DNA from 3 places in the Nocardioides thalensis genome. Region 3 is predicted to be linked to each of the others. Evidence: predicted binding sites of a transcription regulator. Region 3 holds the regulator's gene; each other region holds the start of a gene.
What was found. The regulator LexA, encoded in region 3, represses DNA repair genes until DNA is damaged. The targets are predictions, from matches to a motif close to TCGAACANNTGTTCGA.

Region 1 (4,313 bases), 1.2 Mb from region 3:
TCGCGCAGGATCAGGACGGCGCGTTGGCGCGCCGGCAGCACCTGGAGCGCGGTGACGAACGCCAGCGAGATCGACTCCTTCTGCTCATAGCGTGCTTCCGGGCCGAGGGGCGCTGCGGGGACCCCGTCGAGGAGCGCGTCCGGATACGGCTCCAGCCACGCGATCTCGCCCAGGCTGGTCGGGTCTGGCGGTTCGATGCCGGGCACGTCCCACTCCTTTGCCGGGCGACGGCTGGCCGCGCGCAGCGTGTTGAGGCACTGGTTGGTAGCGATGCGATACAGCCAGGTGCGGACGGAGGACCGCCCCTCGAACCGGTCGAGCCCCCGCCACGCCGCGACCAGCGTGTCCTGCACGGCGTCCTCGGCGTCCTGGAAGGAGCCCAGCATCCGATAGCAATGGAGGTGCAGCTCCCGGCGATAGGGCTCGGCCAGCTCCCGGAACGCATCGCCGTCACCGGCCTGTGCCCTCGCCAGCAGCTCGGTCGCCGTCACGCCTCACACCCCCTGCTCCGCCGGATCTGTCGGTCCTCCTACGTACTGACACCGGGCGGGCCGAGAACTGGGCGCGCTTCCGCAGCCCAATTCTCGGCTGCCGTGGTGTCTCCACCTCTGACAGCTCGGATCACCCTCAGAAGGAGAACAGATGACGCTCAGCGACAAGACGGTCCTGGTCACCGGAGCCAACCGCGGCATCGGGAAGGCCTTGGTGGAGGAGGCGCTGCTGCGGGGAGCGCAGCGGGTGTACGCCGGCACCCGGCAGGCCCTCGCTCATGAGGATGAGCGCGTCACGCCGCTGGTCCTCGACCTGACGGACGCCGCCCAGGTCAGGCGCGCCGGCGAGGCCGTCGGATCGCTCGACGTCCTCATCAACAACGCGGGCGTCTACGGCTACGACGACCTGACCGACCGCGCTGCCCTCGAGCAGCAGCTCGCGGTCAACCTCTTCGGTCCCCTTGCGGTGACACAGGCCTTCCTCCCGCGGCTCGTCGAGTCACGGGGAGCGATCGTCAACGTGCTGTCACTGGCTGCGGTGGCCGCCGTGCCCATCAGTCCGGCGTACTCGATCTCGAAGGCGGCGGCGTTCTCGCTGACGCAGACCTTGCGCGCGACCCTCGCCGGTCAGGGCGTGGACGTCCACGCCGTGCTGCCCGGGCCCGTGGACACCGACATGGTGCGCGACCTCGACATCCCGAAGTCGAAGCCGCAGTCCGTGGCCCGAGCGATCCTCGATGGGCTCGACCGCGGCGAGGAGGAGATCTTCCCGGATCCCTACTCGCAGGGGATCGCCGAGGGCTGGGACAAGGGTGTGGCCAAGGCGCTCGAACGGCAGAACGCGGGTCTCGTCGCCGCTGCGAACCAGTAGCGGACACCTCGTGGTCCGTCGAACAGCGCGAGGTGCCGGCGTCACTCCGTCTCGAGCTCCGGGAGGTCGGGCCGCGAGTAGTAGTCGCTCGCTTGGCTGGTCCACCACGCCTGGACGGTCCGCAGCCCGGTGGGCGGATCCAGTGTGCCTGCGCAGATCGCCCGCCTCGCCGGGTCTTCCGACGACTGCCAGAACAGCGACGAGCCGCACCGGGAGCAGAATCCGTAGCCTGCGTCCGGGACCGGGAAGTACCAGGTGAGAAGGGCGTCCTCGTCCTCCACGTGGATGGCGTCCACCATCGCCGATGTCGTGGCCATGTGGTGACCGGTGAACCGCCGGCACCGCTCACAGTGGCAATCGATCACCGCACGCAGCTCGCCGCGGACGTCGTACCGGATGCCGCCACACAGGCAGCGCCCGCGGGCCTCGGACACGTCGGACATAAGCTCACCCTTCCCCCGCAGGTGGACGCGGGCTTCCGTCAGTCGATCGTCTCGACGATCGAGAACACTAGGGCGTCGCGTCGAGTGCGATGAGCGCAGCGAGGAGCCCGCCGGTGGTTGAGGTGCGACGAACGCCGCGGGAACCCGCCGGTGGTTGAGGTGCGACGAGCGCCGCGGGAACCCGCCGGTGGTTGAGGTGCGACGAGCGCAGCGAAAAGCCTCGAAACCTCCGGCGGCCGCCCGGTCTGCTGTGGTCGAGGTTCAGACGGCTGGGCACGAACAAGGCCGCCGGTCGGTCGCCCTTGCCTTTCGGGCGCCAGGCAGGCGGAGAAACTCCTCGAAAGCAGACCCCCACAACCCTTGCTGTTCGAACAGTTGTTCGATAGGATGAGCGCATGACCTCCACCACCGCGCTCGACACGGCCGCAGCCGCGGTACAGGCGTGCGCGGACCTCGCCGGCGGGCAGTGGGACCAGGTCGAGGACTCCCTGCTTCCTGAGGCCGCGGTGGCGATCGCGAGGATCCGCGCGTACGCCGACGCGGCCCTGGTCGAGGTCGCCGAGCAGCTGGAGGCCACCGGCGCCGCCGACAAGCTGGGCTGGGCCACGACCAAGGACTTCCTCACCCATCTCCTGGGCGGCCACAAAGGCACCGGCGCGACCTACCTGCGCGTGGCGAAGCAGACCGCCGACCTCCCCCACGTGCGGGAGGCGATGACCGCCGGGGAGGTGTCCCTGGCCCAGGCCAGCGTGATCGGGTCCAACGTGGCGAAGCTCCCCCACGTCGACGACCTCCGCGAACAAGCCGCCGGCAAGCTGCTGGACCTGGCGGTCGGCGAGCAGCGTGATGCCACCGACCTCGACCACGCCATCGGTGACGTGATCCACGACCTCGACCCCGACGGCACCCTGCTGGCGTGGGACACCGAGAAGGACAAGGCCGAACGCTCCGCCCACCGCGCCCGCTACTTGTCCTTCACCAAGGACAAGCTCGGCGGCTACAAGATCAAGGGCTACGGCACCGCCGAGGACACCGAGCTCGTCAAAACCGCCCTGATGCCGCTGGCCGCGCCCGTGGTCACCGAGCCCGGCGCCTGCGGCGGCGAACCCGACCACACCAAGTGGCGCGACCCCGAGACCGGGCAGGCCATCACCCACGGGTGTCCCGACCCCGACTGCCGCCACGACGGCCGCGACCCCCGCGAGTCCGGCGCCCGCCTCTTCGACGCCCTCGTCGAAGCAGCCCGCCGCCTCCAAGCCACCGACTCACTACCCCACGCCCACGGCACCACCGCCCGGATCACCATCACCACATCGCTCGACGCGTTGACCACCCGCCTCACCGAGACCGGGCACCTCGACACCGACGGGCACCTCCCCTCCGGCGACCGGCTCTCCGCCACTGCGGTACGACGCCTGGCCTGCGACGCCGAGATCATCCCCACCGTCCTCGGCACCCCCGGGCAGATCCTCGACATCGGCCGCACCACCCGCACCGTCCCCACCGCCATCTGGAACGCCCTCGTCCTCCGCGACCGACACTGCGCCTTCCCCGGCTGCAACCGCCTCCCCATCGCCTGCGACGCCCACCACATCCACCACTGGGCCGACGGCGGCACCACCGCCCTGCACAACCTCATCCTGCTCTGCCGCAAACACCACACCGCCATCCACCGCACCCCCTGGACCGTCGCCATCGACGACGACACCGGCAGACCCGCGTGGACACCCCCACCACCCATCGACACCAGCAACCGATGGTCCTTCACCCCCGCCCGAGCCAGACCACCCACGAGAGCCGCCTGACGGGCGGCTGCCCGGCGATCGACATCGCAGGCGATTCCGCGGTGACACCCACCGCCGTGCCGGACGTTCCCTAGTGTGAGCCCGAGGAACGGAGCCCAGGTGGACGCGGACCAGTTCGAGGCGTGCTGGCACGCACACATCAGGCGTGTCGTCGCGTACGCCGAGCGACACGTCGGCCGCGACGCGTCGTACGACGTCGCGGCGTCCACCTTCCTGACCGCCTGGCGGACCTGGGAGACGATCCCCTCCGAGCCGCTCCCCTGGCTGATTTCCGTCGCACGCGGGCACGTCCGCAACCACCATCGCTCCTTGCGCCGCCGCGCCGGCCTCGAGCAGCGCCTCGAGCTGCTCGACACCTCGGCGGCCACGGGCGCCGACACCGGCGTGACCGCGACCGAGCGCGCGGAAGCACTGCGGGTGCTGGCCGCCATGCCCGAGCAGGACCGCGAGGCGCTGCTGCTCGTGGCGTGGGAGGGCCTCACCACGGAGCAGGCGGCCGAGGTGCTCGGCTGCCGGCCCGGCACCCTCCGGATGCGGCTGCACCGCGCCCGAGCCCGCATCGAGAGCACGTCGTCGAATCCCCTCCCCCTGAGCAGGAGCGTGCAGTGAACGTCCTCGACCAGATCCGACCCCGGGCCGACCACCTGTCCGACGAGCACTCGCACGCCATGCTCGCGTCGGTGCTGAGCTCGCCCGCCCCGCG
Region 2 (4,313 bases), 480 kb from region 3:
CGCGTGCGGCTCGTCGTGACGGCGCTCGCGCTGGGCGCGCTGGGTTATGCAACCCAGGCGTCGCTGTACTTCTCAGCCCTGGAGCGGGTCGACGCCGCCCTGGTCGCCCTGGTGCTCTACACCTACCCGGTGCTGGTGACGCTGGCCGCGGCCGCGCTCGGCCGCGACCGGCTGACGCCGGCCCGGATCGGCGCCCTGGGCCTCGCGACCGGCGGCACGCTGCTGGTCCTGGTCGGCAGCGGCCCGCTCGGCTTCGACACGGTCGGGGTCGCCCTGGCGTTCGGGGCGGCGCTCACCTACACCGTCTACATCCTGGTCGCCGACGACACGGTCCGGCACGTGCCGCCACTGACGCTCACGACGCTGGTGATGATCGGCGCGGCTTGCGCTCTCGCCGTACGCGCTGGGGTGACGGGTGGCGTCGAGCTCGAGACCTCCCTGGCCGGTTGGTTCTGGATCGCCTGCATCGCGATGGTCTCGACGGTGGTCGCCTCGACGGCGTTCTTCGCCGGGCTCCACCTGACCGGGCCGACGAGCGCCTCGATCCTCTCGACCTTCGAGCCGGTGGCTACCGCCGTCCTCGCGAGCATGGTGCTGGGCGAGCACCTGACTCCGCTGCAGGTGTGCGGCGGCTCGTTCGTGCTCGCGTCGGCAGTGCTGGTGCAGGTGCGGTGGAGGCGTGCTCGCCGCGCTCGCACCCACGGGCGTGAGCGTGTCTCACCCGAAAGCGAGACTCGACGAGCACGCAACAGGGAGGTACCCCGTGGCGACGAAAGGACGCAGTCGTCACAGCCTGCGTCGCGCCAGCCGCGCGGCTGGTCGTGGCATGTGGCTCTCGTGCTCCGCCAGGAACGTGAGCAGCTGGGGGCGCATCCGCTCCCCGGCGTGGGCCAGGAAGATCCCGACGGGCTTGTGCACGAGCGGGTCGGCGTCGGCATGCAGCGTGGCCGCGAGCTCGAAACCGGCGAGGACGTCGGCATCGGTGCCATGCCTCACGAACCACAGCGGCGCCGTCATCGCCGTACGCCGGCGTAGTGGGTCGGGCGAGGCCGCGAGATCGTGCAGCAGGTCGTAGGGACCTCCTGCCACGCAGGATCCGACCACCCACGGCGCTGCACGGTCGACCATGTCCCACGCGTCGATCGAGTCGTGATGGCGCAGGTAGGCGTCACGGAGCGCGACATCGCCCGGACGAGCGCGGGCCTGGAAGTCGAGGATGCAGAACGCTGCCATCCGGGCGGCGTACGGCGGCTCGGCCATGAGCTTGTCGACCTCGTCGAGCGGGAGGTCACGGGCCGTCTTCGCGGTGTCGAAGAGGTCGCGCATCCGACGAGGACCCTCGCCGAGCAGCCCGAGGTCCTCCAACGCCGTCATGACCTCGGCGGCGGTCCAGTCACCCATGCCCGGACAGACTCGGGTTGGGGCGTTTCCTCATCGCACTTTCCGCGGCGCGGTGGAGCGCTTCGCCCCGGCGGCGGCATGGGCCCTCACAGTCGGACGACGGTCGTCGCGTCATGGGCAGACTGGTCTGCCACACTCGGGACGCCGACGACCGGAGGGGCGAAGCATGACCGAGGCAACCGCGGACCCCGGCCTGAACCGCTTTGGGCGCTTGGTCGAGCGCGACGACAAGCAGGACTTCCCCTTCTACAACGACCAGCCGGTAGCGATCTCGGGGTCGAGCTGGGTAGCGGTTGTGGTCGCTTGTGCCGCGGGTTTCGCCGTCCTCGCCTCGGTGGGGTTCACTGACGAGCGCGCTGAACTGATCCCTCGGGTCCTGTTCCTCGCCATGCCAGCGGCCGTCTTCGTCTGGGTCGCGCGCGGGCACTGGCGCGTCCTCTTCAAGTCCGTGCGAGCCTCCGACCTCGGAGCCATGGTCGCGTTCTGGATCATCAACCTGGCTGTGAGCGCCCTCGCCGCCTTGCTCGTCTCCGGCGGCGACTTCAATCACCTCAGCGCCAACACCGCCACCGACGACCTCGCGGACGCTGGTGCAGCGCAGATCATCGCCTTCTACGTCGGCACCGGCCTTCAGCTCCTTGGCGAAGAGGTCTTCACGATCCTTCCCTTTCTCGGGCTCCTGTGGTTCCTCACCCAGCGCGGCGCGTCCCGCAAGAAGAGCATCCTCATCGCCTGGCTCGCCACCGCCATCTGGTTTGGTGCCGCCCATCTACCCACCTACGACTGGAACTTCGCGCAAGCCATTCTGGTCATCGGCGCCGCTCGACTCGTTCTCACGCTCGCCTTCATCCGAACGAAGAATCTTTGGGTCAGCTTCGGCGCGCACGTCCTCAACGACTGGACGACCTTCACTCTCGCTCTGATCGCAGCGACCCGCTAGAGAAACCCGGAGCGTTCGCTGCTCGGCATGATCGGGCGGGCTGGGCCACGAAGCACCGGCGCCGCGGTGGACGACGAAACTCATCCACAGACCGGTTCGCTCACCAGTTCGGTTGTCGGCTCTTGGTGATGGAATGGGTGTCATGACGGTGACCGCACTCCCCCAAGCCGACCGGGGCAAGGAGCTCCTCGGGGCGCTGGGTGGTGCGCGGTCTGCGGTGACCGAGGCGTTGGACGTGCCGTTGGAGTCGCTGACCGATCGGCAGGTGGAAGAGGCGGTCACCGAGGCCGCGGCGTTGGAGTCCCAGGCCCAGGCGGTCCGGCTGCGGCTCGCTGCGGAGGCCGAGCGCCGCACCGTCGAGGCCACCGATGCCTCGACCGGCACCGATGCCTGGCTCTCCAAGCTGACCGGCGACCGTCGCGAGCAGCTCAAGGGCGGACTGCTGCTCGCGCGGCTGCTGCAGGAGCGCTACGGCCAGACCCTGACTGCGCTCAACGAGGGTCGCATCCGCCTCGAGCAGGCCAGGATCATCGTCGCCTGCCTGGAGGTCACCGCCGACCAGGTCCTCGAGGCCAACCCGACGTTGCTCACCCAGGCCGAGGAGCTGCTGATCGGCAAGGCCAACGGCATCGGCAACAAGTCCGGCATCCCGATGCCCCCGGTCCGGTTGCGCCGAGAAGCACGGCGCATCTACGCCACCTTGGACACCGAGACCCACCTGGCCCACCTCAAGGCCTCGGTACGTCGCGCGGAGTCGCGGGCCAGGACCAACACGTGGCTCACCATGACCGACATCGACGCCGACACCACCGCCGGCAGGTTCCAGATCCCCAAGCGCCACGGCGCCTGGCTGCGCAGCGTCCTGGAGGCCCTCTCGGCCCCGCGGCGTTACGGACGCGACAAGGCCGGCAACGAGGTCACCGACGACAGCGCCGAGAACCTCGGCTACTACGACATCCTCGGCCTCGCGCTGTGCGAGCTGATCGAGCACCTGCCGAAGGACCACCTGCCCCGCGGCGGCACCACGATGCTGGTCCACCTCCAGCTCGCCGACCTCACCGCCGCGCTTGCCGACGCCGGGTGCGCCACCACCGACGGACTGGTCGACATCTCCGCTGCCGAGGCCCGCCGGATGGCGTGCGAGGCCGGCATCGTGCCGGTCGTCCTCGGCTCCGGTTCCGCGCCGCTCGACCTCGGTCGCACGACCCGACTCCACACCGACAAGCAACGCCAGGCCCTGTCGGTCGTCTACGACTCCTGCGCCATCGCGGGCTGCGAGCGGCCCTTCGCCTGGTGCGAGATCCACCACCTCAGACCCTGGGCCCGCGGCGGCGGCACCGACCTCGACAACGCCATCCCCGTCTGCTGGCACCACCACCGCGCGGCCGAAGACCCCGACTACGAGCTGGTCAGGCACTCGGCGACCGAGTGGATGTTCAAGCGACTCCGGGCGCGGCGCCTGCGCTAGAAGCACTCGACCCGAAGACACCCTCCCGCCGAGACCGCGACGCTGCGACTATGTCGCCATGCGCATGTCGTTCTCGGGGCCGCGGCCCGCAACAGCCCTGGTCGCACTAGCGACCGCTATCGTGCCGCTGGCACCGAGAGCCGCCGACGCCGCGGACCCGGCACCGGTGACGCCTGAGGGTGTCCACGCCGTCGCGGCTGACCAGGCCACGGACGGCGAGGGCGACACCGCCTACGCGTACGTCGCGGACGCGTGGTTCAACCTCCGCATCCGGCGGAGCGGAGGGGCGCTGTCGCCGGTCCTTCCGCTCGCACCGGTCGAGCAGCCGTGGTCCTCCTTCGAGGTCGCGGTCGACCGTGACGGCGACGGTGTGGCCATCTGGGACCAGCGGATCGAGGAGGAGGCGCGGGCGTCGGTCTTCGCGCGGCGCTTCACGGCCGACGGGGAGCTCGGCCCGGTGGTGATGCTGACCCCGGACGACCATTGGGTGGCCGACGCGGAGGT
Region 3 (4,313 bases):
CCCGGCAGCGCGCGGCCGACCAGGCGGGCGGCAACGGCTTCATGCAGGTCGCCGCCACCCATGCCGCGCTGCTCCTGGCGCAGGGGGCCGGCCGCCTGATCCGTACGCACACCGACCGCGGCGTGGTCGCCGTACTCGATCCGCGGCTGGTCACCGCGCGCTACGGATCGTTCCTCAAGGCGAGCCTGCCGCCGATGTGGTCCACCACCGACCCGCAGGTGGTCCGCCAGGCGCTCAAGCGGCTAGCGGGCAAGGTCGGGTAGCCCGGGCCGGTCGGGCCCGGGCGTGCCGAGACCTACGGCGTGACCGCCGCGCTCACCTTCTGCATAACGCCGTCGTCGCGCGAATCGCCCATGCAGCTGTAGTCCGGCATGGGGTAGTTCGAACCGTTCCAACAGTCGAACCGACTGCTTCCGTTGACGATCGTGACCTCGACCCATTTGGTCGCCGCGACGTCGAACGGGATCGGCGCGGCCGCTCCGTCTGCGGTGACGAGGGTCTGCGTCTGCGCACCACTCACCGGCTTGGTGACGATGACCGCGTGGCCACCGGACGGGGTATCGGCGAGGTCGAACGTCAGGTTGAGCATCGACAGAGGGCCAGTCTCGTCTGTCGGCACGTAGCGGACGGTGCGCGCGGTGAGGTGGTCGTAGGAGCGCCCGAAGCCCTGCGTCGCGTCCGGCGCGAGCGAGAACTGGTCGACCAGCGGCGTCCGCGGGTAGCCGTCCTTGTTCTCCGGGTCGGCCGCGACCTCTTGGTACTCCTGCGGGTAGGTCCGCGACGGCTGGCGGTTGCCCGCGGCGAACTTCGCGTACTCGGCCTCCAGGGTGGTGCCGTTGGCCTGGAGCGTCTGCACGACGGAGGCGAGGGAGTACTTCGCCCGGTCCTTGCCGGTCGCGCCGTTCCACATGTCCAGCACCAGGTCGTCCATGCCCGCGACCTTGGTGCCGTAGCGGTCGGTGAGGTAGCGGATGAAGATCCAGGTGCCGTAATGGAACAGCCCGTCGTATGCGAACGTGTCGAGCGACGTGAGCGGGTTGGAGATCGGGCCGTGTGGCAGATAGAAGGCGTTGTCGTTGATGTGGTCGTAGACCTCGTCCTCCGCCCAGGTCGCGGTGGCCTCCATGAACCAGGCGTCCTCGCCGTAATCGTGAGCGAACTGGACGTTGTGGAAGTACTCGTGCGCCGCGGTCACCTTCATATTTTCGAGCGGCGTATGGGCCGGAAACTGCTCACTGCTGTAGTCGTTGTCGAGAACGCAGAAGCCCCACGTACCGCCGTGCTTCGGCGGACGAGGATCGTCGGTCGTGCAGTACCCATACAGGTTGTTCGCGCCGATGTCGCCCAGGTACACGTCGGGCTTTGAATTGCCGCCGCGTCGTCCATCGCGGAACGGCCTGCGATAACCGGCGGCGATGTACTTCTTGTGGACCGCCGTCATGGTCCGTAGAACGTTGCGGACGTACTTGAGACTCCTGACTCCGTGCCGCTCGCTCTGCCGCTTCGTCTGCCAGTGCACGCAGATGACGGACGAGCACTTGCGTTGCGACTTGCTCGGCCGCAGCGGCCGCGCGAGTAGCTGATTCGCCTGCGCCCGCTGCACGCCTGTCAATTGACCTCGGAGGAGCGCGAGGTCGCGGAGCTCAAGGGTGAGTGAGCGAGCGCCGTTCTTGCCTTCCCCGGCGAGCAGGTCCTGGACCCGCTCGAGCGCCTCGATCGCGCGCTGCGCGCGGTGGGGGTTGGCGTCGGGGTCCGGCTCCGCCGCAAGGGTGGTCGCAGCAGGCGTGGGCGTCGCGCTTCCGGGGCTGGCGAGCGCGGGGACGATCAGCCCCAGCGTGCACAGGAGCAGGAGAGCGCGGAGCAGCGGGTGGCTGCGACGTGGCATCAGGCGGCCTTCCGGGTCGTGGACCGAGGACCCGGCCGACCCTACGCCCTGCTGCTCACACGCGCCGAAGTACGGCGGTGACCTTCCCGAGGATCGTCGCGTGGGTGCCGTCGATCGGCTCGAACGCCGGGTTGTGGGGGAGCAGCCAGACCTGGCCGTCCTTGCGCTGGAACGTCTTGACCGTCGCCTCGCCGTCGATCATCGCGGCGACGATCTCGCCGTTCTCGGCGGTGTTCTGCTGGCGGATCACGACGTAGTCGCCGTGGCAGATGGCCGCGTCGATCATCGACTCGCCGCTGACCTCGAGGAGGAACAGCTGGCCGTCGCCGACGAGCTGTTTGGGCAGGGGGAAGACGTCCTCGATGCGCTCCTCGGCGAGGATCGGGCCACCGGCCGCGATCCGGCCGACGACTGGGACGTTGGTGGCGGCGGGGGCCACGTCGCCGATGCCGGTCTCGTCGACGGACGACTCCTCGCCGGCGGAGATCGAGCGGCGCGCGGCCATGATCTCGGGCAGGAACACCTCGAGGGCGCGGGGCCGGTTGGGGTCGCGCTTGAGGTAGCCCTTCTCCTCGAGCACGCGGAGCTGGTGGGCGACGCTCGAGGTGCTGGTGAGGCCGACGGCGGAGCCGATCTCACGCATGCTGGGCGGGTATCCCCGCTCCTCGATGCTGTCCTTGATCGTGGCGAGAACCCGCTGCTGGCGCGGGGTCAGGCCGGTCGCGTCGGGGGGACCGTCGGGAAGCTCGCTGACTTTCTTCGCCATGGCCTGACGGTAACGCGGATCACGCACGACTTCAAACACGTGTTCGAACCGGGCGTGTCGGGTCCAGGGTGGTCGAGTAGCCGGCTCGCCCTGGCGAGCCGGCGTGTCGAGACCCCGACACGCCGTCGAACAAATCTTCGAACAGGTCCTTGATTCGTTCGAACACGTGATCTACCGTCGTACATGCGTTCGATCGAACGTCTGATCGACAGGCTCTCCGGATTGTGTCGGACCCGGTCGGTGGACTCAGACCAACGCACGACAGATCCGAGGTCCTGACCGTCAGGGCCGCTTCCCCCGGAGGTCACCCGATGAGCACCACGACTATCGCCCCGACGCTTCAGCTCCGCCCCGCCAGCCGGGTCCGCCCCGCCTCGCAGGTGCGACTGACCCGCCGCGGCCGGCTGACGATCTTCCTGCTCGGGCTCGCGCTCGCCTTCGGCGCCGGCCTGTGGCTGGCCGCCGGGTCGACCGCGACCCAGGAGCAGGGCGTCGCCGAGGTCGAGGTCGTCACGGTCGACCCGGGTGACACCCTCTGGGACATCGCGGCCGACGCCGCCGTCGACGGCAACGTCGGCGCGATGGTCGACGAGATCCGCGACCTCAACTCGCTCGACTCGAGCATGGTCTACGCCGGCCAGGAGCTGCGCGTCCCGCTGCCTGCCGCTGGTTGAGGTGCGAGGCGCCCCAGCGCCGAGCCTCGAAACCAAGGCACTTGCTTCGTCTGCCACCTCGACCCCGGCGGACGACGGGCCCTCGCCCGGGGCCCAGGGGAAGACGAGGGGCGGGACCGCGCACGGTCCCGCCCCTCGCAACTTTCCCAGGGTGGTCGAGTAGCCCGTCAGCCGGTGAGGATCGGCCGCGCCTCGACGGCCCGGAGCGACTCGGGCGAGCCCTCGATCGTCACCGAGCCCGGCACGGTCTGCCAGGCGCCTCCGTTGACCCGATAGTCGGCGACGTAGGTGGTGTCGAGCCGCGGCCGGTAGGCGCCGGCCTGCAGGTAGTTGTGGGTGATCTGGAGCTTCGGGTACGGCGCGCCCGGGTCGCTGGTGCGGAGCTTCTCGCCGTCATCGAAGTGCCAGGTGTAGGAGTGCACGTCGATCCGCAGGTCGACGCGCTGGCCGAGGAGCGTGACGCTGCGGAACAGCCGCTCCTTCTCCGTGTAGAAGTTCGTCTCGAAGTTGACCAGCGTGCGGCCGTCGGGTGGCTCGATGATCAGGGGGGAGGCCGGCAGCGGGATGCGCCGGAACGCTTGGGCGATCATGCCCGGCGTTGGGCCCTGGAAGACAACGTCGCCGGGGCAATAGAGGTAGTCCCAGAGGGTTTCGCCGTCGGGCGCTTCGATCCACTCGCGGTAGGCGTAGGACCCGTCCGGGCAAACAAACTCTGGTGCGCAGGCCCCGCCGTTGCACATTGGGCCGTGGTGGTACTCGCCCTCAGGTAGCGCGCCGCCATCGTCACCTGCGTTGTCGGCGTCGCCGGGGTCGCCCGGCATTTCCGATTCGCCCTCGAGTCCGAAAAAGCCGTCGCCTGGATCGACGTCGACATCCGCTGCGGCTGGCGCCGATGAGAACAGGATCGTCAGCGCCGCGCTCGCCACGATCAATCGTGCGTCCACGTCGCCACCTGCCACCGCTCCCGTACGAACTCGACGAACATCAC

Region 1: a site for LexA is predicted at 2,173-2,188, ahead of HNR19_RS09290 (HNH endonuclease signature motif containing protein). Genes of this name have one in related genera too.
Region 2: a site for LexA is predicted at 2,438-2,453, ahead of HNR19_RS05600 (HNH endonuclease signature motif containing protein). Genes of this name have one in related genera too.

The regions. Positions count from the first base shown of each region.
Region 1 covers NZ_JACCFP010000001.1:1,891,962-1,896,274, reverse strand. The annotation lists gene HNR19_RS09305 (RNA polymerase subunit sigma-70) at 1-491, opposite strand, end outside; gene HNR19_RS09300 (SDR family NAD(P)-dependent oxidoreductase) at 643-1,362, shown strand; gene HNR19_RS09295 (GFA family protein) at 1,404-1,805, opposite strand; gene HNR19_RS09290 (HNH endonuclease signature motif containing protein) at 2,201-3,610, shown strand; gene HNR19_RS09285 (sigma-70 family RNA polymerase sigma factor) at 3,710-4,219, shown strand; gene HNR19_RS09280 (hypothetical protein) at 4,216-4,313, shown strand, end outside.
Region 2 covers NZ_JACCFP010000001.1:1,128,665-1,132,977, reverse strand. The annotation lists partial or broken gene HNR19_RS22590 (DMT family transporter) at 1-651, shown strand, start outside; gene HNR19_RS22585 (DNA alkylation repair protein) at 787-1,401, opposite strand; gene HNR19_RS05605 (CPBP family intramembrane glutamic endopeptidase) at 1,568-2,341, shown strand; gene HNR19_RS05600 (HNH endonuclease signature motif containing protein) at 2,484-3,809, shown strand; gene HNR19_RS05595 (hypothetical protein) at 3,931-4,313, shown strand, end outside.
Region 3 covers NZ_JACCFP010000001.1:652,154-656,466, forward strand. The annotation lists gene HNR19_RS03185 (ATP-dependent DNA helicase) at 1-263, shown strand, start outside; gene HNR19_RS03190 (MXAN_6640 family putative metalloprotease) at 296-1,885, opposite strand; gene lexA (transcriptional repressor LexA) at 1,941-2,651, opposite strand; gene HNR19_RS03200 (LysM peptidoglycan-binding domain-containing protein) at 2,963-3,325, shown strand; gene HNR19_RS03205 (PKD domain-containing protein) at 3,493-4,269, opposite strand; gene HNR19_RS03210 (DUF6318 family protein) at 4,254-4,313, opposite strand, start outside.